3 regions of the Paenibacillus ilasis genome follow, and region 2 is predicted to be linked to each of the others. Evidence: a T-box and tRNA genes for the amino acid it is inferred to sense, from the RefSeq annotation. Region 2 holds a T-box; the other regions hold tRNA genes.

Region 1 (10,639 bases), 3.3 Mb from region 2:
GTCGCAATTGGCCGAGGAACTGGGAGTATCCTCCCGTAGTGTCAGCGCCTGGGTATATGAGGGACGCGTTCCCGGTAAAAACAACCTGGAGAAGGCCTGTGACTACTTGGGTTATCCCCGCCACATTCTCTTCAGGGAAGAACTGCTGGACAAGTCACCTTTAATCTGTCAGCCGGCGCCTTCCCGTTTCATGAAACGCACCCTGACACGATCACCCGTTAGCAATCGGATTCTGACAGGTCTGTGCATGGTTCATGATTTGTCGGTAAGCGATGTCAGCCGCTGGATCGGCGTTCATCCCGGCACATTCCGCAAATGGCTGCACCAGGGCACCGTGCCGTCCGCAGCGTTCCAGGAAAAAGCGGAACAGTTCTTCCGTATCCCTAAATCTGTTCTATTCGCAGATTGCGCATTAAAGCAAAATTCCTAATTGAAGTTGCACGTTATATTATAACCATACTTACTATTCAACCAATGCTCAGCTTGCCGGGTCGATCCGGCTAAGCCGGGCTTATTTTCTGTTACGGCATATTTCGAGATGATCAGGGAATACAAGTAACATTCCGTTTGCATCATCCAACAATTGAGGTGACAGAAAGATGACGCTACGTCAAAAGCAAATTGGTGCTGCATTGGGATTGCTGGCCGGAACAACCATGGGAAGCGGTTTTGGATTCCTGCTGGGCTGGCACTCCTTGAATCTGATCGTCCTGGTGGTCCTCTTCGGTTTATTCGGAGTAACGGCTGGTCTTTGGCTAGGCTCCCGAATGATATTCAAAGAGTTGCCTTAATGAACGATACGATTCATCGTTCTGCCTCTTCCTCGCTGAGAATGGAGGCAGAACCACAAAAAGAAGACCGGAGATTCCGGCCTTCTTTGTTATTCATTCGTTATGGGGCCTCGCAGAAACAACATATAACGGTCAAGACACAGCAGCGCCTTCGTTCCTGGGAGCTTCAGCAGCTTCATCGGTGATAGCTCCCGTGGCAGGGCGGCCGACAGTCGTATCCGGTATATCCTGGTTGATCCAAGTTTTGCCTCCGTCCTCGGTTTTGGCTTGACCGCTGAATCCCGTTTCAGGCGATGTGAAATGGAGAAATCCGGCATTCGGCGTGCTTCCAATCCGAACCCACGTCTCCCCGCCATCCATAGTGCGGTACAGATCGTTATTCTCCATCACCGTCCACGCCTGCTTACCATTCAGCGCGAAGATTTGACGTACGGTGCCTTTCGGCTGAGCTTGAACCTCCCATTCCGTACCACCGTTATCACTAAAAGCAATCCAGCCTTCTCCGCCAATCCAGCCCGAGCTATGATTAATGAGCCGGACCGCCGTCACATCCGCTAAATCCACATCGGGCTCAGCGGCCTGATGATCTGGAGTAACGTCCGTATCCTCATCCGGTTCTGCAACGGCACCGCTTCCCGCGGCGTCATCGTCTTCTGAGCCGGATGAGGGCTCTGTCTCCGGGGCATCCTCATTCGAAGAATTCACCGATTGCTCCGGTACCGGAAGCTCAGCCGTATTCCCCTCATCCGTCGATTGACATCCAACAGACAAACTAACGACAACAAGCAGCAACAAAATAAAGCTAAGCCCTTTTCGAGGTTTTATCACAGGATCACACCCCTTGTATTCATAATAACCAGCCAGTAATGCTAACAGGTCTTATATTATAAATCCAACTCCATCGAATTTACCCTAAAGCTGAACGGTTCCTCTTGTTTAGTATAACGCGATTTCCACATGAAGAGGAACGAAAAAAGCTGTTCTTCAAGTTAAATTCCCACTTGAAAAACAGCTTTGCTTCATAGATGCGGTCGAGAGGACTCGAACCTCCACGGGGGTTAGCCCACACGGACCTGAACCGTGCGCGTCTGCCAATTCCGCCACGACCGCATGTTATGTAAGTCGTGATCGAGTTGATCACCGTAATTAAGAGTATATTACGCCCAGAGTTAAAAAGCAAGCATTTTTTTAAAAAAAATGTCGAAACCATCAAACTATATATGGTTTCGACAGCTCAAGTTGATCTCAGATGGTCCATTGATCATGTATGACGCCAGATAACACCCAGTTCTCCCCATCTTGTTCAAATACAAGCCGGAGGCTTTCCCAATCCATCCCCGCATAATCAGGATGAACTCCATCGAAGTAATACTCGACGATGACAGCTCCCTTATACTGGCTGCTTGCATTGTTCACCGTATTTCCTTCGCTCTTGGATTGGTTGTAACCGATCCATGGCGCTGCGGCAAAATCGCGGGTATAGATGAATTTATTAAAATAGTTCTCAAAATTCATCGAGATTGGTTCTCCGCTGCCATCATACTCACCCCATCGGTATAAGGTATCGTGGTTAAATCCCTTCCTCAGCTGCTGCTTGCCAAGTGTGACATCCTTCTGCCGGTCAACATGCGCATAAGGGGAAAAAGTGATCCCGTTTGGATGAGCGAGCTCTGCAAGCTTTTCAAAATCCTTGTTTTTCAAAAATGTCATCGCTTGATCACTCATCTTGGACAGAACTGCTTCTGCCTCCTTCGGTGTGAGTAACGGATAGATCATAGCTTCTTTAGCCTGGTTATTCCAAACAACCTTACCTCCCAGACCCTCTGCCGAGAATCGGAGGGGGATATAAATACGTCCCTCCTTGAGCAGAGGCGGGGCATCCAGGGTCACAGCTTTGCCGTCTTTCATGGCATGATTCTGCCCCACGGTGTAACTCGTTGTATGTGTGCCATTACTTACAATGGCCGTCTGCTTGGCTTGGTCCCAACGCACTTCGGCTCCCATCGCTGTTGAAATGCCGCGGAAAGGCACCATCACCCTGCCGTTATGAATAAAGGGAGGTGATTCCAGCAGAAGTCGGCCTCCATTCACCCGAACTTCGATAGGTCCACCTGAGGATGTGTCCGCAGCCCAAGCTTCTCCCCCATATGCCACGGAACCGGTCATCCCTAACACTACCGCCACGATCCCAGCCAGCAGCCTTCTCACGCCTTGACGTTTCTTCATCACAAACTCTCCCCTCCTAAAGCCCGGTTCACTATCTATTTTCATTATATAAGATCTATAACCCTTAGGCCCATCTATAAACGGATTTACTATACTTCTGTCCCAGCCGTCTCGATTGGATAAAAACTCTCCACTGTATGTTTATTCAATAAACCCTTCATACTAATACAACGTTGTCATGGATTGGCGTGTCATAAACCATATGAAATGTGAGGAAATAACGATGTATATCAAAAAATATGCGATCATCCTGCTGTTAGGCTCCCTCTGCCTTTCTTATACCGTGCTTACAGATTGTCTGTTCGGGTTCCCATGGTATAACTTTATCATCAACTGGCAGTTTACTCTATTCTCCATCATAGAGAAGCTAACGGTTACGGTGCTGCTATGTCTCCTGATCCTTCCCGATTGTTATCGGGCATTCAAAAATAAAAAGCCCCGTGATTCAAACCAAAGTCCTGGAAACGCGGGACAAGGTTCATGAATCGGAGCTAGATTCGGACTTTGCCTTTCCCTCAGAACTTACCCTGCGTATCAAACCGATCAGGACAAGCAGCAAGGGCACTGCGATTGAAAATATAGGGAGAACCGTATATAGATGTTGGCTTCCTTTCATAAGATGCTCGCTATACGAGCGGGCGAGAATCATCGAATTACCGAGCATGATCAAAGCGAAAGGATAAATCAATTTTTGATAGGGAATGTTGAACAGCTCGGATGCAGAGATCAATGCAGCATAATAATACAGACTTATTTTGAAAAAGACACCAATAATTAGAACCATCACGATCAGAATTTCCGTCCGCTCAATGAACTCCGAAATATTGGCTTTTCCGACCATCGTCAGCAGTGGAAAAACCGAACGCTCCGTGATGTTGTCCCCAAGCACAGAAATGGTAACGGCAGAGGTTAGCGCCAGCATCATTCCACTGAATAAAATAGCCAGATACCCTGCCTTAATCCCGCTCTTCTGCTGGCTCAGATGCGGAAGGAGGACCGTAGCAACGATCAACTCCCCAAACGGGAAATGCATATTTTTTTTCAATACAGATTCAATGATGGGTTGTATGCCGTTACCCAGAACAGGAAGCAAGCGATGGACTTCCACGATCGATGAAAATACGATAACCAGGGCGCTGAATACGCTGATCAGCAGAACAATCGCCAAGAAGATCAAAGCGGTACGCCCAAGCACCTCCAAACCTTGATGAAGCACAAAAGCAACGGTCATCACCATGATCAGATTGACAATGAGGAGGGGGGTCTCCTTAAGGGCTGCCGAAGCCATTACCAATAACCCTCCGTCCACGATATCTCTGGAGCCTGTATACAGATAAAACACGCAGTAGGATACCCCCACCAATCCCCCTAAATATTTCCCAAGCAATATTCGATAATAAACCGTCGGCAAATGATCAGGAAACATGGAGTATAAGTAAACATTCAGCGAATACATCATCGTCCCGATTACCATGCCAATCAGCAGCCCAATCCACGAATCCTTACCAGCCTGCAGCCCCATGTTCACGACAAGTGTTGTTCCGAACTGAAACAGTACCAGCAACGAGAAGAACTGCAGCGGACTGATTTTCACCTTCACTTTTCAGCTCTCCTTTACTGGGTCTTCATGTTGTATTTAAAGGATCGATCTCTTGTCTGTGAGTTACGCACAACGGATTTCACATGATATTCCACTTCCAATTGCGGAAAGATAACATCCCATCGACCCTTCATCTTGTGCCAAGCTTCTGGTCTGGCGCGCTCTACCGTTTGGCCGAATTCCAGGATATCGCTGTTCGCTTCCTGGCACTTTTTCACGGCTAATTTCAGAATTCGAGCCACCTCTTGGTTAGCGGCTGCTTCAATCGTTCTCATCGAATCCGGATTCCGCAGGTCGATGTCGCTCATCACTTCCCGGATCGAGTAGTTAAGTTCGACGAATATGTGGATAACAGGTTGAATCGGATCTTTAAACTTCGCTTCCAGCCGGGTCTTTGATCGCATCACGTCCAATGCAATTTCGCCCTGTCCATTTTCAAGTTTTATATTTAATGGCGTTGCTTGCATTTTGTTCTTGATCCACACGGTTCCCTTGCTCTCTTCCTTGGTCATCCAATCTTTAAGTTTGTCGCCCTTAAAAATAGCCAGATTGGAGATAACGCCCAGACCCGCGCTCTCCGAACTTTCAAGATTGGATTTCTTTACGGCTCGCTGCGCATCACCTTCGATGAAAACGCCGTTAATGACAGGCCCGCCACCGGGAACGAGCAGATCCCGAATGACATCATCCACCTCTACACGGAAGTTCTCGCTTAATTGTCTCGAGGTTAACTCAATCTTCTGTACAAGCGCGAAGGCCGTAATCTTCCCGATGGGCGTCAATACAGCAACCACGTCTTCCGCCCTTTGCCCTTCTGCGGCCACCAATATTTCGGTCGTCAATCGAATATCGGAATCGCGGTCCAAATAGTCGAATAGATCGATAATTCCGTTTCTTGCCACCTCGTCGGATATAACAATTAATCCCGTGTGGGCAAGCGAAATGATACGCGGTACTTTTTGAGACGTATTTCGCAGCGCTTCGATGATCGTTTTTCCGGATGCTTTGTATATGGATGTCGGTGTCGCTCCCCTGCCCGTTTTGCCGGATATTTCATCCGCAATGATGGTCTGGAAGGAAATCATATATTGCTGCTCTTCTTCCTTCCAGTCAATGCCGATACCGGCAACAATGGCCCGCTTATTCAATTCAGTCGCATCCCAGCAGCCCGTTATCGTACTTAGGCAGCAGCATAGGAGGACGATAACCCACCATCTGTATCTGCACATATCCCGGCCACACCCCTAACGTTATTTACGATTGGCCTCAGCGGCTGGAACAGCCGTATTTCGGTCCCCGGCACTACTGTTATCCCTCTCGGCATTCCGGTTGTGTAAACCGGATGTATTCCCAGCTTCCTGCGATGCAACTGCCCCCGAAGCACCTTTTTGTCGAATGCTGCCTGAATGAGTTGCGGACAAGGCTTCCGCTTGGAGCGACTTGAAAGGCATACGGATGACAGCGTCTTTTTGATTCCGTAATCGGAAAGGGCTGATCGGCGATAGATAGGGAACTCCGAACGAACGGAGACTATTCATATGGGCAACCAGAATGATTAATCCCAGCGTCAGCCCGTAAAATCCGAACATGCCGGCCAGTATCATAAAAGCAAACCGTATTAAGCGTCCGGCGATAGACAGGTTATAGGCTGGTATGGCAAAGCTTGCAATACCGGTCAAAGCCACGACAATGACCATGGCTGGCGTAATCAGCCCGGCTTCAACGACTGCCTGTCCCAAAATCAAAGCACCGACAACCGAGACGGTCTGCCCGATGGCTCTAGGCATCCTCACCCCGGCCTCACGCAGAATCTCAAATACGATTTCCATCAGCATCGCTTCGACAAAGGCGGGAAACGGAACCCCTTCCCGTTGAGCAACCAAACTGATTAGCAATAAGGTTGGCACCATTTCGTAATGGAAGGTAGTTAGGGCTATATAAACCGATGGACCCAAGATCAATATAATAAAACTGAGATAGCGGACAATCCGCATCACAATCGCAATATCAAATCGCTGTGCATAATCTTCGGGTGATTGGAAGAAGTGAACAAATAAGGTTGGAAGGACCAGAACGAAGGGGGTACCATCAACCAGGACAATGATCCTTCCCTCCAGCAATTTACTGGCGGCATCATCGGGACGCTCCGTATTGTAGATCGTGGGAAAAGGGGTTACCGTTTTGTCCTGTATAAATTCTTCAATATAAGCCGATTCCAGAATACCTTCAATCTCAATGCCATTCAGCCGTTCTTTAATCTCCTTTACGATCCCGGGATCTGCTTTTCCCTTCACATACATAAGAGCAACGTGGGTATGGGTTACGGTGCCAATTTTCATAGTCTCGAGCCAGAGATCGGGGGATTTCATCCTCCGCCGGATAAGGGATATGTTGGTGGCTATGGACTCCACGAAGCTATCCTTGGGTCCGCGAACAACAAGCTGGGAGGTCGGCTCGGTAACGGATCGCCATTCCCCGCCCTGCGTCCCCGCCACGATGGCTTTCTCAGCACCTTCCAGCAGGATCACCGTATCCCCGGACAGAATGGCCAGCATCATGTCGTTCCATTCGGTCATTATTTTGGATTCGCCCATTGACAGCCCATCCTTCATGATTTTGTCCAGGAAGGCATCGGGTCCCTCACCCTTACATAAATCGGGGGTTAAACGCAGGAGGGAATCCATTACGAAATGGTTGACCATCTCAGGATCGCTGAGCCCGTTCAAGTATACAATGGCGCAGTTCTCCTCCGGTTGACCGCCCAGCTTCAAACGCCGGGTAACAATATCCGGGCTATCCCCGGACTCGGTCCGTATGCGATCAAGCAGCTCTTGTATATGGCCTGAAATCACGGATGACCCTGACTTCGGGGATACCGCCTGCTCCTCTGATTTCTTGGCGGGAGCCGGGCGGCGGTTACGAGATCGGTAGCGTATCATGTCGGGTACCCCCATTCTTCAAAGCTCAAGTTAACTCCATTATTTGCTTTACATTCCTTTTTCATGCGGAGAGAAGAAAGAGGGATTGGGACGCTGCAAGAAGAATTGTCTAACATTAAGATTACATACGCATAGGAGGACTGTATTTGAAACGGTACATGTTGCCATTGATCATCCTGATTATGAGTTTGCTTTATATTTTCTTCATTCCATCCGAACCCTTGGTCATGAAACTGCTGTTCAAGCTCATTCCGATGTGGCTCATCATCCTGTTTGCCTATCGGCAATTCCCGCCCCATGCCTCTAAGGTTCACTATCTGCTGTTAACAGGACTGTTCTTCTGCATGATCGGTGACGGGACGCTCATCTGGTTTGTTGTCGGTCTTTCTGCCTTTCTGATCGGACATCTGTTCTATACGGCCGGCTTCTTGGGACAGTGGCGTTATTCAGGTCCTCGCCTACTTAGCATCGTTCCGATTGCAGGCTATTCGGTTTGGATGGGCATCCAATTGGTGTCTTCGCTCAAATCGAATGGAGAACAGGCTTTGATTATTCCTGTCATCGCTTATATCGCTGTCATTTCATTCATGCTCTGGACGGCCATCATGACCGGGAATCGATATGCGATGGTTGGAAGCCTGCTCTTTGTCATCTCGGACTCGATCTTGTCCTGGAACATGTTTGTTGCCGATATCCGCTTTTCGAACGTATGGATCATGACCACGTATTACGCAGCCCAGTTCCTGATTGCCAGCAGCATCCCGGCTTTTGATAGCCCTCAAGCAAAGGCCTTAGGAAGCTCGTCCCTGAATACATCTGCCGCCCCATAGAAGACATAAAAAAGCCGAGTCCGGTTCCACCCGGGCTCAGCCCTGTCCAGCATATATAGTCCATCACAGGACCTGACCATGTATCATTAACACGTCAAACAAATCCGATAAGCTCTTAATCCCGCCAGTTCATGCGAACCTGCTTAATTCCCTCTACCTGCCACAATTGCTCGAACAATCCGTTAATTCCCTTGCTGTTAAAAGAATACACCCGGAATTCCATCGTCACCTTGGTCGAATCGTCTTCCGTCGTATCATTATTCACGATCATGCCTTCCACCGTCATATTTGCCTTTTGCAGCAATTCGGTAATGGTGCTCACATGAACCGGACGGTCTCCAGCCTCAATGATGATCTTCAAACTGCCTGACTTTTTGATAAAGAGAAATTTCGATTCCAATTTATTCAACACCAGCGTGCTGACCAGAACAATCGCTGTCGTTATGATCGCGGGCCAGTAAAAACCGGAGCCGACACTTAAACCGATAGCCGCTGCTACCCATAGGGTTGCCGCCGTGGTAAGACCTGAAATGATATGATTGGAACGCCGCAATATAGCCCCCGCACCAAGAAAACCGATACCGCTTACAACTTGTGCCGCCAGCCGGGCAGGATCAAACCTCGCATTGGGATGATTGATCAGTGCAGAATCAAAACCGTAAATGGAAGTCAGCATAATCAGCGTTGATCCGACAGCCACCAAGAGATGGGTTTTTAAACCGGCCTGCTTATTTCTGCGTTCCCGCTCCCAACCGATTAAACCGCCAAGCAATGCAGCGAACAGCAGCCGCATCAGCATGGTCTCCGTATCCAGTTGAAACACATCCATTCCCTAATCTCCACCCATCTTAGTCATGTAAGGCGGCTCTTCGCTATACCATATGTTCATCCTGCCAGCGCCACAGCTCTTTGCTGGAAGTGGATATGCCGATTACACCGCTCTTCAAAGCTGTATCAAAATCCTCCAAATCGATCATGAGTCCTCCTGCGATGACGGGCACGTCCACCTCTGCACGAATCCGTTCCATGATCCGCTGACACACCATGCCCGGCAGCACTTCAATAGCATCCGGATTAGAGGCCTTAATCATCTTGATCCCGTTGTCCAGGGAAACGGAATCGAATACAAACAGACGCTGAACCGTTAACAAGCCCAGTTTCTTCGCTTCTACAATCGCCGTGTTTTTTGTCGTGACAATACCGTCAATGCCAACCTTTTCAGCTAAATACTTAACCCCCGTTTTGTCTTTACCGATTCCCTCGATCAGATCAAAATGCACAAACGAGAGCTTGCCCGCCTCCCGAATCTGCTCGACGATCGATTCGATGATAAAAATATCGGTCTTAAGAATAAACACGATATTCGATTCGGTCGCTAATACAGCAGGAAGTTCCTCGGCATTCATTAATGAAGTAATAATGGGCTTACGCTTCAAGCAATACGAAATTCGTTGTGCACCTTCAACACTGGTTTTCATATTTTCACCTCGTTGCCGCAGCAACATCTCCAATTCTCCCGTTGCCCCGGCATATTTTTGTAAATCATCATGACTTTGCTTCGTCTGCCTGCTTCACGGCAGAACCGCTGAGATAAATATCGTAGACCGAATTCAACACATAGGTGGGCTTCACGCTGCTGTCCATCAGATCGTCCCTGCTCGATACCCCGGTCAGCACCATTGCCGTACTCATCCCTGCCTGATTTCCCATCTTGATATCCGTCTCCAGCCGATCCCCTGACATCAGACAATCTTCCGCCTTCACTCCCAAAATATCAAGAGCCGTCAGTGCCGTCAAGACGGAGGGCTTGCCCATGACGGTCGTAATTGTGATGCCGGCAGTGCCTTCGATGGCACCGATCATGCCGCCGCAATCCGGGACATCGCCGCCAGGCATCGGACATGTTCGATCCGGGTGGGTGGCAATTACTTCGGCGCCCCGTTTAATCGCCTGATAGGCAAAATCCAGATGACGGTAGTGAAAATCCCGATCCCACGACACAACCACAACGTCGGTTTCCTCCGGCGATGATGCGAATCGTATTCCATTGTCCAACAGCTCGTTCTTCAATATTTCCTCACCAATGACATACACATTTGCGCCGGGATGATGTTTCTGAAGATAATGAATCGTAACGAGCGCAGGATTCAATATATGATTCAGTTCCACTTGAATGCCAAGCTTCCTTAATTTCTTCAAATAGTTTTCCCTGGAATCTATCGTTTTGTTGGTCAAAAACAATAGCTTCTTATT
Region 2 (10,639 bases):
TGAAGATGTGGTCAGACCAGAAACAAAACGCGTAGGTCACTTTTGAAGGAGGCTACAGATATGGATCAGGTAAGAGTAGGGGTTATTGGACTGGGGATGGGTTTTTCGCATGCCAGAACGCTAGCGTCCGGGCGGATCAAGGGCGCGCGGCTTAGCGCGATATGCGATCTGAATCCTGCCAAACAGGAAGAAGCGAGGGAAACGCTGCCTTCGGACGTGAAAATTTGGAGTGATACGGGCGCTATGATCTCATCGGGGGAGATCGATGCAGTCATTATTGCGACGCCCCATTATGCCCATCCTCAAGTGGCGATCGAGTGCCTGAATCATGGACTCCATGTCCTGATCGAGAAACCGGCAGGCGTTTACACGAAGCAAGTACGGGAAATGAACCGCGCGGCTGAAGCCAGCGGCAAAGTATTCTCGATTATGTACAACCAGCGCTGCAATCCGCTGTACAAGAAGCTGAAAGAGCTCATAGCAGACGGTGAACTCGGGGAGATTCGGCGGATGAACTGGATCATAACGAATTGGTACCGGTCCCAGAGTTATTATGATTCAGGCGGATGGCGAGCTACCTGGGCTGGTGAAGGCGGAGGGGTGCTGATTAACCAGTCCCCGCATCAGCTGGACCTCTGGCAGTGGACGACCGGCATGATGCCAAAGAGAATTCGTGCATTTTGCGCCTTCGGCAAGTACCGGAACATCGAAGTCGAAGATGACGTGACGGCTTATGCGGAATACGAGAATGGTGCTACGGCCGTGTTTATTACGACAACGGGTGAAGCGCCAGGCACTAACCGATATGAAGTGACGGGGGACCGCGGAAAAATCGTCATCGAGGACGGCAAGCTTACCTTCTGGCGCCTCCGTGTGCCTGAGCCGGAATTCAATCGGCAGTTTACCGGGGGCTTCGGCGAACCGGAATGCTGGAAATGCGAGGTGCCGATCTGGGGGGATAATCCGCATCATAGCGGCATTATCCAGAACTTTGCGGATGCCATTTTGCACGGAACGCCATTGATTGCCCCGGGTGAAGAGGGAATCCATGGATTGACGCTGTCCAATGCCATGCATCTGTCCACCTGGACCGACAATTGGGTTGATCTGCCTCTTAACGAAGACTTGTATTACGAAATGCTGCAGGAACGGATCACACATTCTTCCGCTCAGAAAACGGTCAAGGAGATCGGGGCGGTGGATATGAGCAATACGTTTGGATCCTACTAAATCATAATCGGGGGGCGCGTGGTATGGAACGCAGTAATGGAATGCTCTACGCGCCGGTGGGCAAAGCCCAGCCGGTGTGCAAGCCCGGAGAGTTTATGTTTGCCGCCATGTCGCTGGAGCATGGCCATATATACGGCATGTGTAACGGATTGATCGAGGCCGGGGCGACGCTGAAGTGGGTGTATGACTCAGACCCGGCCAAGGTTGCGGCTTTTTGCAAGGCTTATCCAAGTGTAGCCGTCGCTTCGTCCGAGGCACAGGTGCTTCAGGATGCGGAGGTTCATCTGGTAGCGGCTGCCGCCATTCCTTCGGAAAGATGCGAGCTTGGCCTGAAGGTTATGTCGCACGGCAAGGATTATTTTACGGATAAAACGCCGTTCACCACGCTGGAGCAGGTGAACGCTGCTCGCGCGAAAGCCGAGGAGACAGGTAAGAAGTACATGGTCTATTACAGTGAACGGCTGCATGTGGAGAGTGCCGTCCATGCCGGGAAGCTGATCCAGGACGGGGCAATCGGGCGAGTGGTGCAAGTGATGGGAACAGGGCCGCACCGTTTAAATGCGCCTTCCCGTCCGGACTGGTTTTTCCGTCATCAACAGTACGGGGGCATACTGTGTGACATCGGCTCCCACCAGATTGAACAGTTTTTGTTTTATGCGGGCTGCCGCGATGCCAAGGTGCTCAGCAGCAAGGTGGGCAATTATGCGAATCCGGAGTACCCGGAGCTGGAGGATTTCGGAGATGCAACGCTAGTGGGAGACAACGGGGCCACCAATTATTTCCGTGTCGACTGGCTGACACCGGGAGGCCTTGGCACCTGGGGCGACGGAAGAACCTTTATTCTGGGCACAGAAGGATACATTGAGCTTCGCAAATACATCGATATCGCAAGGAATCCGCAGGGCGATCATCTGTACCTGGTTAATGGCGAGGGAGAGTTTCATATGGAGCTTCGAGGCAAGGTAGGCTACCCATTCTTCGGAGAGCTTATCCTCGATTGTCTGGAACGTACGGAACATGCCATGTCCCAGGAGCACGCCTTCAAAGCCGGAGAATTGTGCGTGATTGCCCAAAATGAAGCCGTGCGCATTCCATAAAATCATATATAATAGAGAAAACCCCGTTACGTTGAGGGTTATATAACTCCAAAATCGCTAAAGGGGCGATTCTCTAGATGACCTCATCTTCCCATATGATGCCGGGATTTGATCGCATGCAGCTACAAGCGCCGTTTGATCTGATCTATTACAATGAACGGCCGTTGTCGGGCGGGCAGTTTCATTCGCATGCTTTTTATGAGATTTATTACTTTCACGAAGGACGCTGCACTTATTTGATCGGTGATTCCATTTTTGCCCTGAAACCGGGGGATCTGCTCCTGATGAACGGGCTCACGCTCCATTGTCCGAATGTAGAGCCTGATTCCAGATACGTCAGAAGTATTCTGCATTTCGATCCTGCCTGGATTTGCAAGGGGCTTTCGGAGACGGCCAGATCGATATTGCTGGACCCCTTCGAAACGCTGCGTAATCATCGCATGACACTGACAGGGTCAAACCGTGACGAATTCGAAGGGATGCTGGCCGATATACATCGCCTCTCGGCATCCATGACCGGTTTTCGCCAGGAGCGGATGACCTTGCGTATTCAGGAGATGATGTACGTCATCGCGGACTGGTGCCAGGACGCTGTGCAGGATCAGGACTCCATCTCCGAGAAAGAGCGGCATGTCCAGCATGTCGTATCGTTTGTCGAGGAAAACTACATGCATGATCTGACGCTGGAGCGAATCGCCCGCGATATGCATATTACGAAACACTATTTATCCTCTTTGTTTAAGGAGGTTACCGGAACGACGGTGTTTAAATATTTGTATCACCGGCGGATTAACCAAGCTAAAATTTTGCTCAGGCTCCACCCGCATCTCAGCATCACGGAAATCAGCCAGGCAGCAGGTTTCAAGCATTTGGCTCATTTCAGCCGGATGTTCAAGGCCATGGTCGGGACGACGCCGGAATATTATCGCAGAAACGGTGAAGAGCTTCCGTTGACTTGATCGGACTTTTTGGGTATAATAGCCACATTAAAACGGTAATATGAACGCGATGATGAGGATCAATCGTTCCACTTTCGATCATGCAGAGAGCCGGTGTCTGGTGAAAACCGGTTGACGATAGGGATGAACTCGCCTCGGAGCAATGGTGTTAACCCGGCCGCTGGAGGGCTGTATTCCGGCAGATTCGGCCGCTGAAGCACCGTCGTCTCATCCGCGATAAGGATGCAAAGGGAGTGAAAGGCAAAGCATGCCTTTGGCTAACTAGGGTGGTACCACGGGAATCAAACCTCTCGTCCCTAGCGATCAGCGCTATGGATGATGAGGTTTTTTTGTTTTTTGGGCAATGGCATAGGCCTTGTCTCTCGACTGTGAAGGAGGAGCAATGAAGTATGACGGACAATCAACCAACCGGCCACGGCTACCAGCCGCAGGCCATCGAACCGAAATGGCAGCAATACTGGGATGAGAACAAAACCTTTAAAACGGAAGATTCATCATCCAAACCGAAATTTTACGCGCTGGATATGTTTCCGTATCCATCAGGCGCAGGCTTGCATGTAGGACATCCGGAGGGGTATACAGCGACTGACATCGTGTCCCGTTACAAGCGGATGCGCGGATACAACGTGCTTCATCCTATGGGATGGGATGCATTCGGTCTGCCAGCGGAGCAGTATGCAATGGACACAGGCAAACATCCTCGCGAATTTACCGTGCAGAATATTGATACGTTCCGCCGCCAGATCAAATCTCTCGGCTTCTCGTATGATTGGGACCGTGAGATCAGCACAACCGATCCGGAATATTATAAATGGACCCAGTGGATCTTTATCCAGCTCTATAAGCGCGGCCTTGCCTATGTGGCTGAAGTGCCGGTGAACTGGTGCGAAGCGCTCGGTACCGTGCTTGCGAACGAAGAGGTCATCGACGGCAAGAGCGAACGCGGAGGCCATCCGGTCGTACGTAAACCGATGCGCCAATGGATTCTGCGCATTACCGAATATGCGGATCGTCTGCTTGAGGATCTGGATGAACTGGACTGGAGCGAAAGCCTGAAGGATATGCAGCGCAACTGGATCGGCAAATCCACAGGCGCTGAGGTTCGTTTTGACATCGAAGGTTACGATGGTCATCTGGAGGTGTTCACAACCCGTCCGGATACGCTGTTCGGGGCAACCTACTGCGTCCTGGCGCCGGAGCATGACCTCGTCGATAAAATTACGCCAGCCGATCAGCGTGAAGCCGTCAAGGCTTATCAAGATCAAGCAGCCCGTAAAAGCGACCTGGAGCGGACGGATTTGGCCAAGGATAAAACCGGTGTATTTACGGGTGCATACGCCATCAATCCGGTAAACGGCGCTAAGGTGCCGATCTGGATCGCGGATTATGTGCTTGCCGGCTACGGAACGGGGGCCATCATGGCGGTTCCGGGTCATGACAGCCGCGACTGGGAGTTCGCGAAGCAATTCGGTCTTCCGATTATTGAAGTCGTTCAGGGTGGAAATGTCGAGGAGGAAGCATACAGCGGCAGTGGCGCGCATGTGAATTCCGGCTTCTTGAACGGGTTGGACAATGAAGCGGCTATCCAGGCGATGAATGAATGGCTGGAAAAAGAGGGCAAGGGCAAAAAGAAGGTAACTTACCGTCTGCGCGACTGGCTGTTCAGCCGTCAACGCTACTGGGGTGAGCCGATTCCGATTCTGCATTTGGAAGACGGAACGATGAAGACCGTGCCTGAGGATCAGCTTCCATTACTGCTGCCGGATGTGGATCAGATTAAACCGTCCGGTACCGGCGAATCACCGCTGGCTAACGTTACGGAGTGGGTGGAAACGGTAGATCCCGAAACCGGCATGAAAGCCCGCCGCGAGACCAATACGATGCCGCAATGGGCCGGCAGCTGCTGGTACTACCTGCGTTACATCGATCCCCGTAATAATGATGAATTGTGCTCTAAGGAGAAGCAGAAGGAATGGCTGCCGGTTGACCTCTACATCGGTGGTGTGGAGCATGCGGTGCTTCATTTGCTGTATGCGCGCTTCTGGCACAAAGTATTGTATGACCTGGGCGTTGTCGATACGAAGGAGCCTTTCCAGAAGCTGGTCAATCAGGGTATGATCCTGGGCAACAATAATGAAAAAATGAGTAAGTCCCGCGGCAATGTCATCAATCCGGATGATATTGTGAACGAATACGGTGCCGACACGCTGCGCGTGTACGAGATGTTCATGGGGCCGCTGGAAGCGACCAAACCATGGAACACCAACGGCGTTGAAGGAACACATCGTTTCCTCTCCCGGGTATGGCGCCTGTTCATCGGGGACGACGGTCAATTGAACCCTAAAATCGTGGAAGGCGAGGGTACGGACGAATTCAAACGTACGCTGCACAAAACGATTAAGAAAGTAACGGAAGACTTTGAGCATATGCGCTTTAACACAGCGATCAGCCAGCTGATGGTATTCATCAACGAGGGATACAAGACGGAAGAGCTTCCGCGCAAAGCGATGGAGAACTTTGTTCAGCTGCTTTCCCCGCTGGCCCCTCACCTGGCTGAAGAGCTGTGGAGCCGTTTAGGCTACACGGAGAGCGTAACCTACGTGCCATGGCCGGAGTACGACGAGGCTTGGACTGTAGAGGCCGAAGTTGAGATTGTCGTTCAAGTTAACGGCAAAATCGTAGAACGTGCCAAAATCTCGAAAGACATGGACCAAGAAGCCATGCAACAACATAGCCTCTCCCTTCCAAATGTCAAGCAGGCGCTGGAAGGAAAGAGTATTCGCAAAGTCATTGCCGTACCGGGTAAACTGGTCAATATCGTGGCCGGTTAATCGTAAAACCGAAGGCAGCATCCAGTTTTGCCAAATCCTCCTCATACTTGTCGTGTGTGGTTTTGATCAATTGGTAGAACAATCCGTCCAGGTTTGAATCCAGCAGTGCCAAAGCCTGGGCCGTGATGCCTCCGGGAACCGCTACCCGCTCTTGCAGCTGTTCGGGGGAGAAGCCCTCCTCCGTTAGCAGCTTACCGGTGCCAAGCAGCATTTCACCGGCTAATGCATTCAGGGTCCTGCGGTCGATTCCGGTCATTTCAACGGCAGCGTCAATCCATTTTTCCATGAATAAACTTAAAAAAGCAGGCCCGCAGCTGGAGAAATCGGAAGTGATTCGCGTGTGCGATTCCAGTATCTCGAGCGGCCTGCTGATATAAGACAGGAGGCTTTCTATAAGCTGCCTGTCTTCTTCTTTTATTCGGGAACCATACATGCATAACGATGCTCCGCCTCCAGTTAAGTTGGTGATGCTCGGTATGATTTTCGCCACCTTGCAGGGCACCGATGATTCCAGATGGATCAATTGGACCGGACTCGTGATGGATATCGCGATTTGCCGGGCTTCAAGCCGGTCTTTGATTTCGCTGATGACCGATTTGAATTCGAGCGGCTTGATACATAGGAATAGCAGGTCGCTCTGAGAAGCCGTCTCCGTGTTACAGCTGCATACCGTCAGACCGGGATGGCGTGTTGCCAGCTGCAGCGGCTTTTCAGGGCTTCGGTTGCTGACCCGAATCTGCTCAGGCAGGAGTGCGCCCGATTGAATGAAGGCATCGATCAACAGACTACCCATGCTGCCCGTACCGATAAAACCGACCTTCATGTGTATGTTCCCTCCTTTCGCGCTTTACGGCAGAAATGTACCGTCCTTACGTTTAATGTATGCGGGGAAGATGCCGATTCATGACGGTTTTTCATGCGATTTCGGTTGGGAAACCGAAGAATATTCATGGGTTTGTACCAGATGAACTTTAATGTTAAGGAGGGGTCATAGATGAAACGGATATCTTTAGGTTGGAGTCTAGCCGCGACGATTGCCGGCTGTGGGTTTATTTTGTTTGCCGGCGGTACGGATCGGGGGATCGAGGGCTGGCAGCCGCTAAACGATCAGCTGGAGCAGGTGGTTGCCATCGAAGACAATGCGGGTGTGAAGACGTCCGGGGCTGATTCCCGGCATAAGGATGTGGAACAGGCTGAAGCCTCTGCTGAAGCCGGAACAGATTCGAAGAATGCTGCAAAGACCGCTCAGGCTGGGCAAATCGAACCTGCAAGTAACGTGAAGGACCCCATGCCAAACCACGACCAAGGTGCGGCAGGGAGCAGTATAGCAGATCATACGGCTCCTTCTTCAGCTTCTGCCCAATCTGCTTCGTCTTCAGTTCCGCCTCAGGCTGAAGATGTCGGTCAGCAGTTACAGCAACAAGCCCCTGTTAACCGTACAGCACAGCCACCAGCAGCTCCGGATTCATCCGGGTTGATTAATGTCAACACGGCGGATGCTGCAGCGCTTATGGAGCTGCCTGGCATTGGCGAAGCGAAGGCCAAGGCCATTATCGATTACCGGAATCAGTTCGGTCCATTTCGAAGTCAGGCTGACTTGATGAACGTAAAAGGCATCGGGCCCAAAATGCTGGAGAAGATGAAGCCTTACGTCGGACTTTAGCTATGTGCTACAATAAAGGGGATATTGATAAGGAACAGGTGACAGATGATGAGTGCAGATCAACGTAAAGATTGGGATACTTATTTCATGGATATTGCCTTTATGGTTTCTACCCGCTCTCAATGCCCGCGGCGTCATGTCGGTGCGGTGCTGGTGCAGGGGAAGAAACTGCTCGGAACGGCTTATAACGGTGCGCCGATGGGAGTGCCTGATTGCTCGGAAGCGGGTTGTATGATCGCTGAGGATTATGAATTGGTTGTACAGGACGGTAAGGAGAGCATGGTGAAGAAACAGCGCTGCATCCGGACTATTCATGCCGAGCAGAATCTGCTGCTATTCACGGACCGGATCGATAGGGAAGGCAGTACGGTGTACGTGACGGATGAGCCCTGCTGGACCTGTGCGAATATGCTTGCCAACAGCGGCATTGTCGAGGTTGTGTTCCACCGTCCTTATCCGAAGGATTCGGGCAAGGTGTCCCGCATGATGGAACAGAAGGGGATTTTGTTCCGGCAGCTTGAAGCGTATGAGCCGCCGCGCGAAACCTTGATGACGGTAGCGGAATGATTCATGAATATAAGGTTATGGAAAAAAATGAATAGAAAATCACAGAGGAAGGACCTTTGACTGCGATATGCAGGCAAAGGTTCTTTTTCATTTAATGATGAAGGGATTTGTTCAGATCATGAAGCGAAGGCCGTTACTTGTGTTTACCGTGTTTTGGGTAATCGGCAGTGGTGCCGCATGCCTGTACGATGGATGGAGGCTGGCCGTGATTGCTGCCGGGCTGATTCTCATACTGCTTGCTGTATGTCATTGGGCAGGGGCGGGGCGTCTTTTTTCACTCTGCATGCTGTTCTCCTTGTGCGTGTCGGGTACTTACTGGGAATGGCATGACGCGGTGAATGTAAGTGATTTCGAGCAGGTCCTCTCCGGGGAGACATCGACGGATACCGTTCCTGTTACTGCGTTCGGTGTAATCACATCCCCTATAGAAGCGGATGGTGACCGTGCGGATTTCAATGTTTCACTGCATCAAGCTGCTCTCACGCTAGCCGAGCCTCCAGCGTCGCAAAAGCAAGCGAATCCGGATAACGGCTCCATGCTGAAGACGGATGATATCGTGAGGGTTCAAGTAAAACTTCTGGACAAAAAGGAGCTGGAGATCGTTAACCGTTGGCAGCGCGGGGACCGCATCGAGCTGACGGGAGAGTTGCAAAAACCTGGAGAAGCCCGCAATTTTGACGGATTTGATTATCTTCAATATTTGCGAACCCAGAACATTCATTGGATGATCAAAGTGAAAGGCTCTGAACAAGCGCAGGTTACCCCGCCTGAAAGCTGGAAATTAGGCCATATTCTACGATGGACTGATGCCGTTCGCGAGAAGCTCGGGGGCAAGCTGGATCAATTGTACGACGGAATCCATGCAGGTTATATGAAGGGACTTGTCATTGGCAATCAGGATGATCTGGATCCCGATACGTTTATGGAGTTCTCGCGTTTGGGATTGACTCATATTCTTGCGATATCGGGCATGCATGTGGCTGTGGTTGTGGGATGCCTCTTATTCGTATGCACAACCCTTCGAATGACGAGGGAGACTTCGCTGACTGTGGTCATGTGGCTGATTCCCGTATATGTCCTGCTTACCGGGGCGAGTCCTTCTATCGTCCGTGCCGGCATCATGGGGATGATCGGTTTGTATGCCGCACGACGGCGACTTTTGAAGGATGGACTGCATATTCTTAGTGTTGCCGCGCTCGCTATGCTGCTGTGGAACCCGTATTTTCTTGTAAACGTCAGCTTTCAGTTGTCATTCATCGTGACTGCGGGCTTGATGATATTCGTACCGAAGCTGATGCCGCTGCTGACATTCTTGCCCCGCTGGCTTGCGGGAACCGTCGGAATCACGGTCGTAGCGCAGTTGATCTCCTTTCCCCTTACCATTTATTATTTCAACCAAGTGTCGCTGATATCGGTCTTTGCCAATTTGATCCTGGTTCCGGTTATTAGCCTTGTGGTTCTTCCGTTAGGAATGGTGTCTTTGCTGATGGGGTGGGTATGGATGGGAGGAGCTGGCTGGTTGGCGGCTGTAACGGAATGGCTAAACCAAATAACGTTCCGAATCGTTGAATGGATGAATGGTTCATCCGCTTTTATGACATTGTGGCCATCCCCGTCGTTAGCCTGGATTCTGTGTTATTTTGTTGTTCTGTATTCATTGCTGTCCATTCTGAAGAAGAGATCCGGAAGTCGCCAAGAAGAGCGGAGCGGGTCGGATGATACCGTTCCATTGGCAGGACACGTACCCTTGGATAGTAAAAGAAGCTTGTCTGGGGCAACCGGCATGTTTCCGCTTGTGGATCAATGGGCCGGTGCGTTGCGATGGAGAGGTTTTCTTCGCGCCAGTGATTATATCGAACGCTACGCAGCGAGAACTGCAATCGTGCTGCTGTCCGGAGCTTTGGTTTTTCTGCTGTACGGCGGCTATCAATCTCCATCTATGCACGGAGCGGGACTCGTGCAATTCCTGGATGTGGGACAAGGGGATGCGATATTGGTAACAACACCTGAAGGCAAGCACGTACTCATTGACGGTGGTGGAACGGTGAATTTTCGGAAGGAGAAGGATGCCTGGAAGGAAAGAAAGGCTCCATACGAGGTGGGAGCGAAGGTGGTGGTTCCGTTGTTGAAAAAACGGGGCGTGCACCAGCTTGAGGCTGTCATCATGACCCATGGAGACCAGGATCATATAGGCGGTCTGCAGGCGGTTTTGCAGGAAATCCCCGTAAAATCGGTTGTGTTCAATGGGACCTTGACCGAATCCGCCACCTTCAGAAAACTGATGTTAACGGC
Region 3 (10,639 bases), 3.2 Mb from region 2:
TGAAAGTTAATCGTCTGCATAGTACAAGGTATGCTTGGCTCAGCTGGGACATGACTCCTACCTGTCCCAGGTCCTTGGCTGGAGGCATGACCCATGATTAGTGCCAGGCAGCGGAGATCAATGTCAGGAATGATGACGGAAACCGTACAGTTAAATGACGGAGTATCCGTTTGTACTTGCCGTACAGGGAGGAATATGTTACTTTTACGACAAAGGAATCGTGGGAGGTCTTTGGGATGGATTGGTTGAAGGAGCGGATCATCAAAGAAGGTGTCGTGTTGTCGGATCAGGTGCTGAAGCTGGATGCCCTGCTGACGCATCAAGTGGACCCGGCTTTAATTATGGATATGGGCCGGGAATTTGCGGCGAGATTTAAAGAGAGCGGCGTGACCAAGGTCGTGACGCTGGAATCCTCCGGCATTTCTGTTGCATTTGCCGCGGCGCTTGAATTGGGAGTCCCCATGGTATTCGCCCGGCGCAAAAAAACGCTGCTCGCCGATCCAGACGCCTTATGTGAGCGGGTTCCGTCTTTCACCAAGGGCATTGTCACGGACATTATGGTATCGCGCCAGTTTATCGGTGAAGGGGATAAATTGCTCTTTATTGATGACATTATCGCGAACGGAGACGCTGCAAGAGGCCTGATCAAGATCATTGAACGGGCAGGGGCGGAATTAATCGGGCTTGGCGTTGTGATTGAAAAGAGTTTCCAGGCCGGAGCGAGAACGCTGCGCGAACAGAATGTTCATGTGGAGTCGCTTGTCACCATATCGTCGCTTGAGGACGGCAAGATTACGTTCAGCTAGGATCAGGATTATATCAAGCGCTTATGGCATGACAGGATAGAGCTGAAAGGTAGGCCTTAAGTCATGAACGTTTGTACCCTGGCCTTTGGCGTGCGTAATCATGGAAATTCGTAGACGAATTTAAATGCATTTCAGCCTAAAATCACAACAAAATCTTTTCGCCTCCGTGATTTTCGCTTATAATAAAGAGGTAGGCAAGAGAGAGGAGGCAGCACCATGGGGAAACAACCTGTAACCGAGCCGTTTTTGATTGAGAAGCTGAATGAAGCAAAGGTACATTTTGAACGTGCTTTGGATTGTAAACATACGGAGTTTGATGATCTATATCCCTATATGATTGAACATCCTCAGTTTTTCTGGTACAAACGCTATGTTGCCTGGTCAGAACTGCTGACGATTGCCGGATTGTGTGAGGAGGTTTCCTTCGAGTGGAAGGAACAGTTTACGCCTCAGCAGGTAGAATATATCGAAAAGCGCGTCATGTCTTCAACCGTTCTGGATTTTTGGTACGAGAAGAATGACAGTATCGAGCCGGCACAGCGTTAATGGGTATATAGAACATCTCTTAGTCGGGATGTTTGTCGATATCGCAACGCATTCAAAAGACCTAAATGATCTCATTTAGGTCTTTTTTTGCACAGTAAGTTTATGAAGGAGGTATGGTGATGATTAGCGATGAAAGACTTGATGAGCTTAGGCTCTCCGGCGAATTGGTCCGGGTTGTGCGGGATGGCTTGGAGACCAATGATATTATAGGCTTTGTCGTAGCCTGGGACCCCGAACAGGTCATTATACGCCGCAGAAACCGGCGGGTCGTTAAACTGGACCGCCGCTACAGCTACCAGCTTAAAAAAGATCCAAGAGTAAGCCCGATCGAAGAGTAGGCATAGATCTCGCACTCGTCGGACAACTTAACCTCGCATCAAATTTTTGTGGAAGAGGTGCTTTAGGTTATGGAAATGTCCAATGACAAGGTTTCGGCTTATAAGAATGAAATTCTGAATTTGAAGCAGAGCATGCCGGATATGGCAGAGGCGTATCATCAGTTCACCGGCGTTTGCTTTCAGGATGGCGAGCTGGATGAGCGAACGAAGCAGCTGATCGCACTGGGGATCGGACTGTTTGCCAATAATGAGCTGTGTACCTTCTATCATATGGAGGAAGCTCGTGCGAAGGGAGCCTCGGATGCGCAGATTATGGAGGCTGTAGCCGTGGCGTCTGCCGCCAGCGCGGGACATGCTCTCTCGCAGGGACTGACCCGCGTGCAGCATAATCTTCATTGATTCGCGATCACCAATAACCGTCTCACCGGAGCAATCTTGTTCAGGGGGAGACGGTTATTCTCTGTTTAAGGGGCAGCGATTTAGCGGGCGGAAACAGCGGCAGGAGGATGGGCTTGCATAGAGGACTCGGTCTCGGGCGAGACCAGTCCAAGATAGGCTCGCATGCGGTCCATCATCTCCTCACGGAAGGATGGCCATAGAATGTTCATCGAACCAATGTAACCACGACATGCATATCGCGCCTGGATTCCTTCCTGGTTTTGCCCGATATCATACACCTTGATCGCCCGCTTGGTAAATTCTTGCTTCACCTCACGAAGAAGCACAGCAGCCCGCTTGGCTCCGTTCCCCACAACCTCTACATACAATTGAGGGCTCTTGAAGACACCGCTCTCCTGAATGATTCGGCAATCCCTTTCAAACACCTTATGGATAAACATCAGCAGCAGGTAACTTTTGATCAATGCTCGTTCCTCCGTCGTAACAGCCGGTATGGCCATCAACATCACCGCCTTTATATAGAAAATGGTTATTGAATGAGAACTTATGTTCTTATTTTAACCGAAAAACAGGTTTTTAATCAAGTTCAAAAAAAATGTTGACTCGATTCACATGGCGTGATATTATATATCTTGTCGCCGCTGATAAGGACTTGTCTCCTATAAGCGATGAACATGATACGCGGTCGTGGCGGAATTGGCAGACGCGCACGGTTCAGGTCCGTGTGGGCTAACCCCCGTGGAGGTTCGAGTCCTCTCGACCGCATTCTTCTGAAGAAGCTCGTAAACTTGCTTTTTAGCAGTTTACGAGCTTTTTTTGTGTTTAGATTTGGAAGGGGCGGGATGTAAGACTTTAACCAAAATAAATGATGCGCGTATTATATTAAATAATGAAATATATGGATAGTTGAAAGAAGGGATTGCCTTGCCAGCTAAGTCATTGGATCCTCAGGAGCAGCTCGCGGCCTATGCTTGGCTGCAAGCATTGGGGACGAATATTGCCGCGCTTGGTCAAACGAAAATGCTGTCCAAAAGAAGGAAGCAGCAGGATGAAGGTCAACGGCTCTCCATCCTTGGAAATGCGATGCAGTCGATAGCCAACGCCGCTCAGGCTAAAATTACCGCGGAGCTGCGGGGCACGGCTGCGAATAAGAAAGCCAACGATCTGACGGTGGCCGGCAATCTTCTGCAATCCGTCGGAAATGCGCTGCAGGTCATTGCGGGAGCGGGGGATTCCTGAATGACGATGCTTTTTACTTTTTGAAGGGGAGCTGAACCGAATCAATAAGGAATATGAAACAAGACGTTTTCCGGCGACGGGAAGTGTCTTGTTTTTATTTCTTAGTAAAAAGGTTGTGTGTCTATGCTGAATGCACCTTGCTTACATATTTGCAAACCTTTTCTCAAACAATACGGTTAGGTGTGATTAGCATGAAAATGAATGGAAAGGGGAGTAACCATGCGGAACGTATATAAAAAATCGGCTATCTTGCTGTGTGTGATATGGATCCTCGTAAACGCAGGCCAGATCGGATATGGGGCGGGAGTGATGAGGATCCCAGCGGCAGATCCTCATCATCAAGAAACAAAAGAAATGCACAAAGAATCCGGGAGCAGCAGGCATGGTCAGGAAGCGAAAGTTAAAAAGTTAGCCGTCATCATCGATGATTTTGGCAATGATCAGAAAGGGACTCAGGAAATGCTCAATCTGCCTGTCAAGATTACGGTCGCCGTGATGCCTTTTTTGTCGACAAGCGTGAAGGACGCCGAAGCCGCGCATCGTCAAGGCCATGACGTCATTATCCATATGCCCATGGAGCCTAAGCAAGGACGATCTTCCTGGCTTGGACCGGGTGCCATTCTGAGTTCGCTCACCGATGAGGAGATTCGTAAACGCATGGAAGAGGCAATCGATTCGGTCCCTTACGCCGTAGGGATTAATAATCATATGGGCTCCAAGGTTACCGGGGATGAGCGGGTCATGTCCATTGTACTCGAAGTATGCAGGGAGAGAGGGTTGTTCTTTATCGACAGCAAGACAAACTACCGCAGCGTGGTTGGCAAATTGGCAGCGGAGAAGGGGATGCCGTCCATCGCCAATGACATATTCCTGGATGATGTTCATACCGTTCAGCACGTGAGTAAGCAGCTGCAGACTGCGGCACAGCATGCGGAAGAGAGAACATCCTGCATTGCCATTGGCCATGTCGGCAAATATGGAACGCGAACGGCAGAAGCACTGAAAGGAACCATTCCGAAACTGCAGACAAAGGTGGAGTTTGTCGGTATCAGCGATCTGGTCAGAGAGCATTCAAGCTGGAGGCCTGATCCGCTTCGTGCGCATTAGCGCAATAGCAGAACCGATGGCAATGTAATGGCATCTTGTGAGTAACTGGACGGTACAAAGGTTATCGGACAATGGTCAGCCCACTCCCTGCACGGCCATAAAAAACAATAGCCTTCCATACAAGCCCCCGGTGATTCGGATCCCTGTATGGAAGGCTGTACTTATATTGAGGTGCATTCAATTTATCGGATACGGGAATCGGTGAGCTTGAATTGTCCTACCAGCTGCTGCATGGATTTTGCAATAACTTCAACATTACCGGAAGTGTACCTTACGCTTTCGATTTCCTGTGTAAGCTCCTGTACCTTGCTCTCCACATCCTTGGAAATCTTCCGGTTCTCCTTGCTGACCGATGCAATTTTCTCCATGAGCTGTACCACTTTATCAACAGCCTGATGCTTTCGCAGATCATCCTCGGCAGCGGCGGCGAGCAGTTCGGAGGCGGCGGAAACCAGCAGATTCCCTTCTTGCACGACCTTGGTTCCTTCCTTCATCGATAGCACGGCTTGCTGGGCGTCTTTATAGATATGGCTGATAATTTGATGGACCTCTTCCGTGGACTGTCTGGTCAGTTCGGACAGCTTCCGGATTTCGCTAGCAACCACGGCAAATCCTTGTCCGTGTTCTCCGACCCGCGCCGCCTCAATCGAAGCATTCAGGGCCAGTAAATGGGTTTGGGAGGATATTTGCTCGATGGCGTGCAGCACGCCCGTGACCTCCTGAACGGTTCCCATGAAATTACGGATCGTCTGATTCGTTTCCTCGACTTTTGAGGAGATATGGGACATCTTGTCTCCGATACGGACCACTTCATTCTTGGCTACATCAATCTGTTGATTCGCTTGCCGTTCCAGCTGGCGTAGGGTCTCCCGCATCTGTTCCGCGCTTTCCTTCACCGCATCGATATCCTGCAGCTGGCTGCGCATGCTGCGAATCATCTCGCTAATGTTGCCGCTGACACGCTGTGCGGAAGTAACGGTGACGGCCGTTGTGTCATTCATGACCTGTTGGCTGGCGGAAACATCCCCTGCCGTTAATTTCACCTGCATCATGATGCTTTCCAGGGAGTCGATCATATTATTGATCCATTTGGCTAATTCGCGCGTTTCGTCCTGATCGAATCGGTGAATATCCAGCCGCTGCGTCAAATCGCCGCTGCCTTCGGCATTCATGCGGATGAACCGGCTGAGGCTGCGAAGACGATCCGCGAAGCGCCCGATTTCTTTACGGCCGACCAGGGAAGAGGTAAGAAGGCCAGTGACCAAGCAGGCGAATCCTCCTACAATTGCGGCGAATGCGGGTGACCCATAAGCAGCAGTAACATAAACAATGAGAGCGATCAGAATACTGGACAAAAGGGTGGATCCGCCATGGAGCTTAGCGTGTCTAAAGCGAATGCTGCGAATGCGGTAAACCTCTTCCAAATCTCCTTCGCACATCATTCCCCAAACATCCGGACAATGGGGCAAGCGGAACGTGACGCCTTTGCCGATCACGGAAATGTGGCGGTAATCGGAATATCCCGGAAAGACCACGAACAGATTGCTTCCGTTCGCAATGGTATTGGCTACTCCCGGGTGCAGCTGACCCGTCGCCGGATCGGTGAAGATAAGCTCAAGCTCGGTATGCTCTTTAACGGAAACGGTTCCCCAATCGGTGGTAACACCGTCCTTCAGGTTCTCGCCATGAGTAAAGGTTCGATCTTCAAACCTGCTTCTGGAAAGAGCGGTTCCGGGAGCGATGTGATGATTCATTTCGGGCCTGGCCATGAAAATGTAGTTGTCGCCGGAATCAGGGTAAACGTGGCCGGATTCCCGCTGGATTAAATCTCCGATCACGTCATTCGGCACACGGCCGCACAGGATGCCGGCAAACGTGCCGTTCGTGTAGATGGCATTCATGAACAGAAGCGTCATTTTGTCGTGAAAGGTAGAGGATCGCGGGCCAATGGTCAACGTGATGGGGTCGGCATATGGCCCAAAGAGCAATTTGCCGGTGTCTGAACCGGTAAGATAGGTGATCGCTTGGCCCAGAGGGCTGCTGTTGCTATAGCTGGCTCCAATGTGTGAAGCATATGTAGAGTACGTGACTTCACCAGAGGGGTTCAACAAGAATAATTCCGTAAAGTCGGTAGCGCGCGAATACAAGGCAGAGAAGAGCTGTTCCTGATTCAACCGGGTGTCTGAAGACAAAGGGCGAGGACGTTCGCTGCCGACTTGCGAATCATGGGGGTTATCCTTGTTCAGCTGCTCCTTCAGTCGTTCCAGATGTCCCCAATACTCATAACTCCAAGTGAACAGCAGTTCTTTACGCGTTTCGGCAATACCTTCGAATATGTCTTCAACATCGTTCTTCAAATTACGATTCAGACGCCATGAAATCCAGAGCGGAAGTCCCTGGCGATAGCCAAGCCAGTCCAACATCGCGATCTCCCCCAATTCCTATTTGAGTAATCTATCTTTCTATATGTTAGTTATACTATCATAATATCCCGAAATTTCTATCATAATTTCAAAAAAAATGATACATATTTCATATTGATGTTAATTAAAGTTACATAATATAAGGCTGATAGACCTAATTATTGAGCAGGCAGGTCTATATAGCAAAAAAACAGCCCCTAACTACAGGGCTGTTAAATAACTGATAATCCCGTCGGCAATGGCCTCGGCGATCTGCATTTGACCGTTACGGCCGGTTAATAATGTCCGGTCCTCCATATTGCTGAGAAAGCCGGTTTCGACAATGACGGCGGGTACTTTGGTTTGATTCAGCAGATAATATGGTTTACCTACCATGATGTGATTGTTGTTACGGTAAACCAGATTCAACTGCTCTTGTATGGTGTCCGCAAGCAGCGTGCTGCGTCCCTCGGATTGATGCAGAACGATGCCTCCGCGCTTGGACGAGTTCTTTCCCCAATTCACATGAATGCTGACCACCAGCTTGGTCGGGATTTCACTGCTGAGCTGCTTGCGCTGCGACAGATCGCGGCGATGTCTCGAGGAGCTTCGATGCCAACGGTTGTCGTCGCTAAGCGCGTAATCGGCATCGCGGTTCAGGACGGCATGATAACCTTCCTTGCGAAGCAGCATGAACAGTCTGCGCGAAATGGCCAGGTTGATATCCTTTTCGAGAATGTCTCCATACGACGTTCCTCCATCGATTCCGCCATGCCCCACATCGATCATAATGACATCATGGGCAAAAGGGTGCAGCTGCCTTAGTTCTGACTGGTCGATCTCCTGCCCTGAAGAGTGGGTGGATTCCGGCGTTTCGGTCAGTAGCCTTGTTGTCGATATGGGGATGGGATGAACGGCATGCGCGGGGCGCGTCATGGCTTGCTCCTTCACTGGATAGGCTTCCATAACAGAACTCGGGAGTGCCAGTGTAAAGAGAAGCATCCATACCATGGCTGTCTTAATCATGTTGGCTCCCTTCTTTCACGTAAAATTTTCGGCTTTTTTAGAATGTGCATTTGGCGGAAAAATCATGCTGTTCAAGTGCGTGCGTCTAGAATCGATCGAAATGGAGCAAACTGATACTGGGATGTGGAAAAACCATAAGGAGTTGATTCGTATGGCTAGCGGAGATGAATTGATCAAGTACATTACCGAACGCGTGGTTCATTATATAGATACGCCTAAGGACGTTCGGCGCCAGGCGAAGGTGAAGGAATCCTGGACCACAAGATGGTTCGGCATGATTCCGCTCTCCATGTCGCTGTGGAAAGAGGATGTAACCGCCAAACGCAAAAAAAAGACAAAGTAGCTGCTGCTGCATGTTATTATGAATCCGCATTTTGTACATCGTGCGAGTTGCTTCATGTGCGCACGATCTCCGGTTTGGGGCGACCAAGCTCCTGGATGGCTGTCGACCCATGTGGGTGAACATGTTGTAAAACGCCGTGAAATCATAAAGGACGCTGCCCTGTGAAAGGGCCGCGTCCTTTTGTCATTTATGGCATATTTTGCAGGAATGAGGGCTGTTGTATGGGATGGCGTATGATATTCGTAAATCGCTTGTTAGCTGCCGAAGCCGTATTCTTCCGGCTGAGCATAAAATTGTCCCTGCCCGATTAACCGGGATGCCGGCAGGAAACGGAGGGTGTCCGTATTCCGCAAGGGAACCGAAACATATAGCGCAGCCGGGTTCTCCTGATTCCCCGATGACCAGCGATGCCAGCCGGTTAAGTTAAAAGGTGCGCCGTAAGCGGCATTGCCTTTTTTGGACTTGAATATCAGGGTGGAGTGCTCCTGCAGTAAATTCCGCAGATCGGCGCTGCTTCGGGCCGTTAGATTGCTTGAGGTCAGCCACAGCAGATTATCGTAAGGATCAAGAGAGTCCCCGGATGCGATGGACGGCGTTCCGGCAAACCAACGATTCGACGTGGATGAAGCCACGAGTCCTTTGGCTGCGGCAGGCAGGGATATGGATGCCGGCTTAGTCTTTGTTTGTGTCTTCTGAGGCTCATCCGGGAGCGCTTCGCTGTTCAGTGCACTAAAATAGACCGGCTTTTTGCCGGGGAGCTGGACCTGCCAGACAGGGGATACTTCATACAGCTTACGCACGATGCTCCCTTGAGGCAATGATCCTCCGGCCTTCATAAGACCTTCCGCAGCGAGCCGCTCTTTCAGCGGAGCTTGGCTGTAGGGAAGGGTCGAGCCGATCCCGTATTCACTTAGGATATATCCACCCTCTTCTCCTGCACTGATAATCATGTATCCTTGCGGCAGTCCTTCAGCGGAAATCGTGACCAGCCAGCCGTGCGTGCCCGGACCGAGCGGGGTGAATTCGAGTTTTGCTTCGTCCCAGGTCGTAAATGGCGCATGGGCCGATAATTGAGCGACGGTCTCCTCAGCAAAGTCCATCAAACTCCCGGGCACCTGAGCCACGGCTTTGTTCGGATTAACACCTGAAATGCCTAATATATGATGATCCGCTGTAAACGGAGTGCCTGTCAGACTAAGGCTATCCGCAGAATTGGAAACATCGGCTTGGCTTGCAGCAGCTATGCTTGCCTGCGGCTGGACCGTGCTGAACGACAGGATGGTCGTTACGATAACGGAGACAGACAACATTCGATATCGGCTCAACTGCTTATTATAGGGTGATCTGGGCTTAAAATCCTTGTCATTATGGTTATGAAGTTTCATGTTCCACCGTTTCAAATCATTAACCGCCTTTCCTTGGCCCTACACGCCATGGATGTGATGGAATCATCATATCGGACAAGCTCTGCAAAGGCTGTTGCAAGCTGTCGCGGCAGGAGAAGGGAGAATGGTTCTTTTTTTGCCTGCTTTTGTAGAGGGGCGTCATGATGACGCACCCACAGGCGAACATAGATGAAATAGACCGCAGGTTATGACGGACAAGCTCACTTTCGGCTCGTACTGCCACTGCATTTCGGACCGGCGGTTCTTATATTGCTCCTCGATAAGCGCTTTTTTCTCTTCGTCCTGCTCCTTGAGCAGGTCCTCGTAATAGCTGTCGATGACCAACAGTTCATCTTCAAGACGTTCTCTTGCTTTTGTGGCCCAGTCATAGTCGAGCTTGCTTAGCTTGTCGATGAGATGGTTCTCCAGCGCATCTACGGCCTGCTGCAAGGTGAGCGCAGCCGGGCGGACATGAACGCTCTCCGGCAAGCGGGGCGTCAGTTCGCGTCCATTCAGGACCGCCGGGAAGTCTTGGGCGATCGAACGGCTGGATAGTGAGATGCCGAGAAAAAACAATTCCTCCCGCTTCAGATCACAGCTGAACTCCACCTTGAAACAGACGCCCAGCCACTGCTCATACGGAGTGGAACGGGCTCGCGGACGCGGCTCGGTCTCGCGCTGCTGGAACAGATAGACGCATTTGCCTTCCTCCCGGGAAGCATTCCAGATCTGTGCGAGCCGGCTGCTGCCGTAGCCGATGTTCTCCCGCTGAATGCGGCCGGGACCAAGGATAGGCAGCACCGGGGCATTCCCATAAAAGCGGGCCAGGAGTGGATCCTGCGCAGGCGCAGCGAGCTGCACTTTGGTTTCGGCTTCTTTGGTCTTTGCCAGCCGTTCGTCGTATTTTTCCGGATCAAACACGAAATTGAACGACAACGTTTCGGCGGGAGCGCCGGTACGTTCCACGAAGCCCCAGTAATACGGGCGGTTGGTGAGCATTTTGTCAGCTTGCGGCGACAGTTTCACGGTGACGTGCTCAGGCGATTTT

Evidence for each region. The T-box of region 2 lies ahead of leuS (leucine--tRNA ligase). A T-box ahead of a tRNA ligase gene usually reads a tRNA of that ligase, here a tRNA-Leu.
Region 1: it encodes a tRNA-Leu, which carries the amino acid that the T-box ahead of leuS (leucine--tRNA ligase) is inferred to sense. The anticodon was not compared.
Region 3: it encodes a tRNA-Leu, which carries the amino acid that the T-box ahead of leuS (leucine--tRNA ligase) is inferred to sense. The anticodon was not compared.

The regions. Positions count from the first base shown of each region.
Region 1 is NZ_JBHDJG010000001.1:914,823-925,461, reverse strand. Features, by position in the region: gene ACETK5_RS04440 (helix-turn-helix domain-containing protein) at 1-430, shown strand, start outside; gene ACETK5_RS04435 (hypothetical protein) at 600-791, shown strand; gene ACETK5_RS04430 (WD40/YVTN/BNR-like repeat-containing protein) at 924-1,619, opposite strand; tRNA gene ACETK5_RS04425 (tRNA-Leu) at 1,818-1,901, opposite strand; gene ACETK5_RS04420 (copper amine oxidase N-terminal domain-containing protein) at 2,037-3,017, opposite strand; gene ACETK5_RS04415 (GerAB/ArcD/ProY family transporter) at 3,496-4,617, opposite strand; gene ACETK5_RS04410 (Ger(x)C family spore germination protein) at 4,632-5,846, opposite strand; gene ACETK5_RS04405 (spore germination protein) at 5,868-7,556, opposite strand; gene ACETK5_RS04400 (lysoplasmalogenase) at 7,703-8,386, shown strand; gene ACETK5_RS04395 (MgtC/SapB family protein) at 8,502-9,215, opposite strand; gene ACETK5_RS04390 (glycerol-3-phosphate responsive antiterminator) at 9,259-9,864, opposite strand; gene ACETK5_RS04385 (HAD-IIA family hydrolase) at 9,932-10,639, opposite strand, start outside.
Region 2 is NZ_JBHDJG010000001.1:4,258,099-4,268,737, reverse strand. Features, by position in the region: gene ACETK5_RS19330 (sugar phosphate isomerase/epimerase family protein) at 1-35, shown strand, start outside; gene ACETK5_RS19325 (Gfo/Idh/MocA family protein) at 61-1,230, shown strand; gene ACETK5_RS19320 (Gfo/Idh/MocA family protein) at 1,254-2,327, shown strand; gene ACETK5_RS19315 (AraC family transcriptional regulator) at 2,426-3,286, shown strand; T-box leader at 3,327-3,587, shown strand; gene leuS (leucine--tRNA ligase) at 3,676-6,117, shown strand; gene comER (late competence protein ComER) at 6,098-6,940, opposite strand; gene ACETK5_RS19300 (ComEA family DNA-binding protein) at 7,112-7,780, shown strand; gene ACETK5_RS19295 (deoxycytidylate deaminase) at 7,829-8,347, shown strand; gene ACETK5_RS19290 (ComEC/Rec2 family competence protein) at 8,466-10,639, shown strand, end outside.
Region 3 is NZ_JBHDJG010000001.1:1,016,900-1,027,538, forward strand. Features, by position in the region: gene ACETK5_RS04865 (xanthine phosphoribosyltransferase) at 237-806, shown strand; gene ACETK5_RS04870 (hypothetical protein) at 1,023-1,352, shown strand; gene ACETK5_RS04875 (hypothetical protein) at 1,472-1,690, shown strand; gene ACETK5_RS04880 (carboxymuconolactone decarboxylase family protein) at 1,760-2,089, shown strand; gene ACETK5_RS04885 (hypothetical protein) at 2,170-2,589, opposite strand; tRNA gene ACETK5_RS04890 (tRNA-Leu) at 2,771-2,854, shown strand; gene ACETK5_RS04895 (DUF6944 family repetitive protein) at 3,014-3,328, shown strand; gene ACETK5_RS04900 (divergent polysaccharide deacetylase family protein) at 3,548-4,435, shown strand; gene ACETK5_RS04905 (methyl-accepting chemotaxis protein) at 4,618-6,858, opposite strand; gene ACETK5_RS04910 (N-acetylmuramoyl-L-alanine amidase) at 7,060-7,863, opposite strand; gene ACETK5_RS04915 (YqzE family protein) at 8,015-8,206, shown strand; gene ACETK5_RS04920 (hypothetical protein) at 8,461-9,591, opposite strand; gene ACETK5_RS04925 (YqhG family protein) at 9,751-10,639, opposite strand, start outside.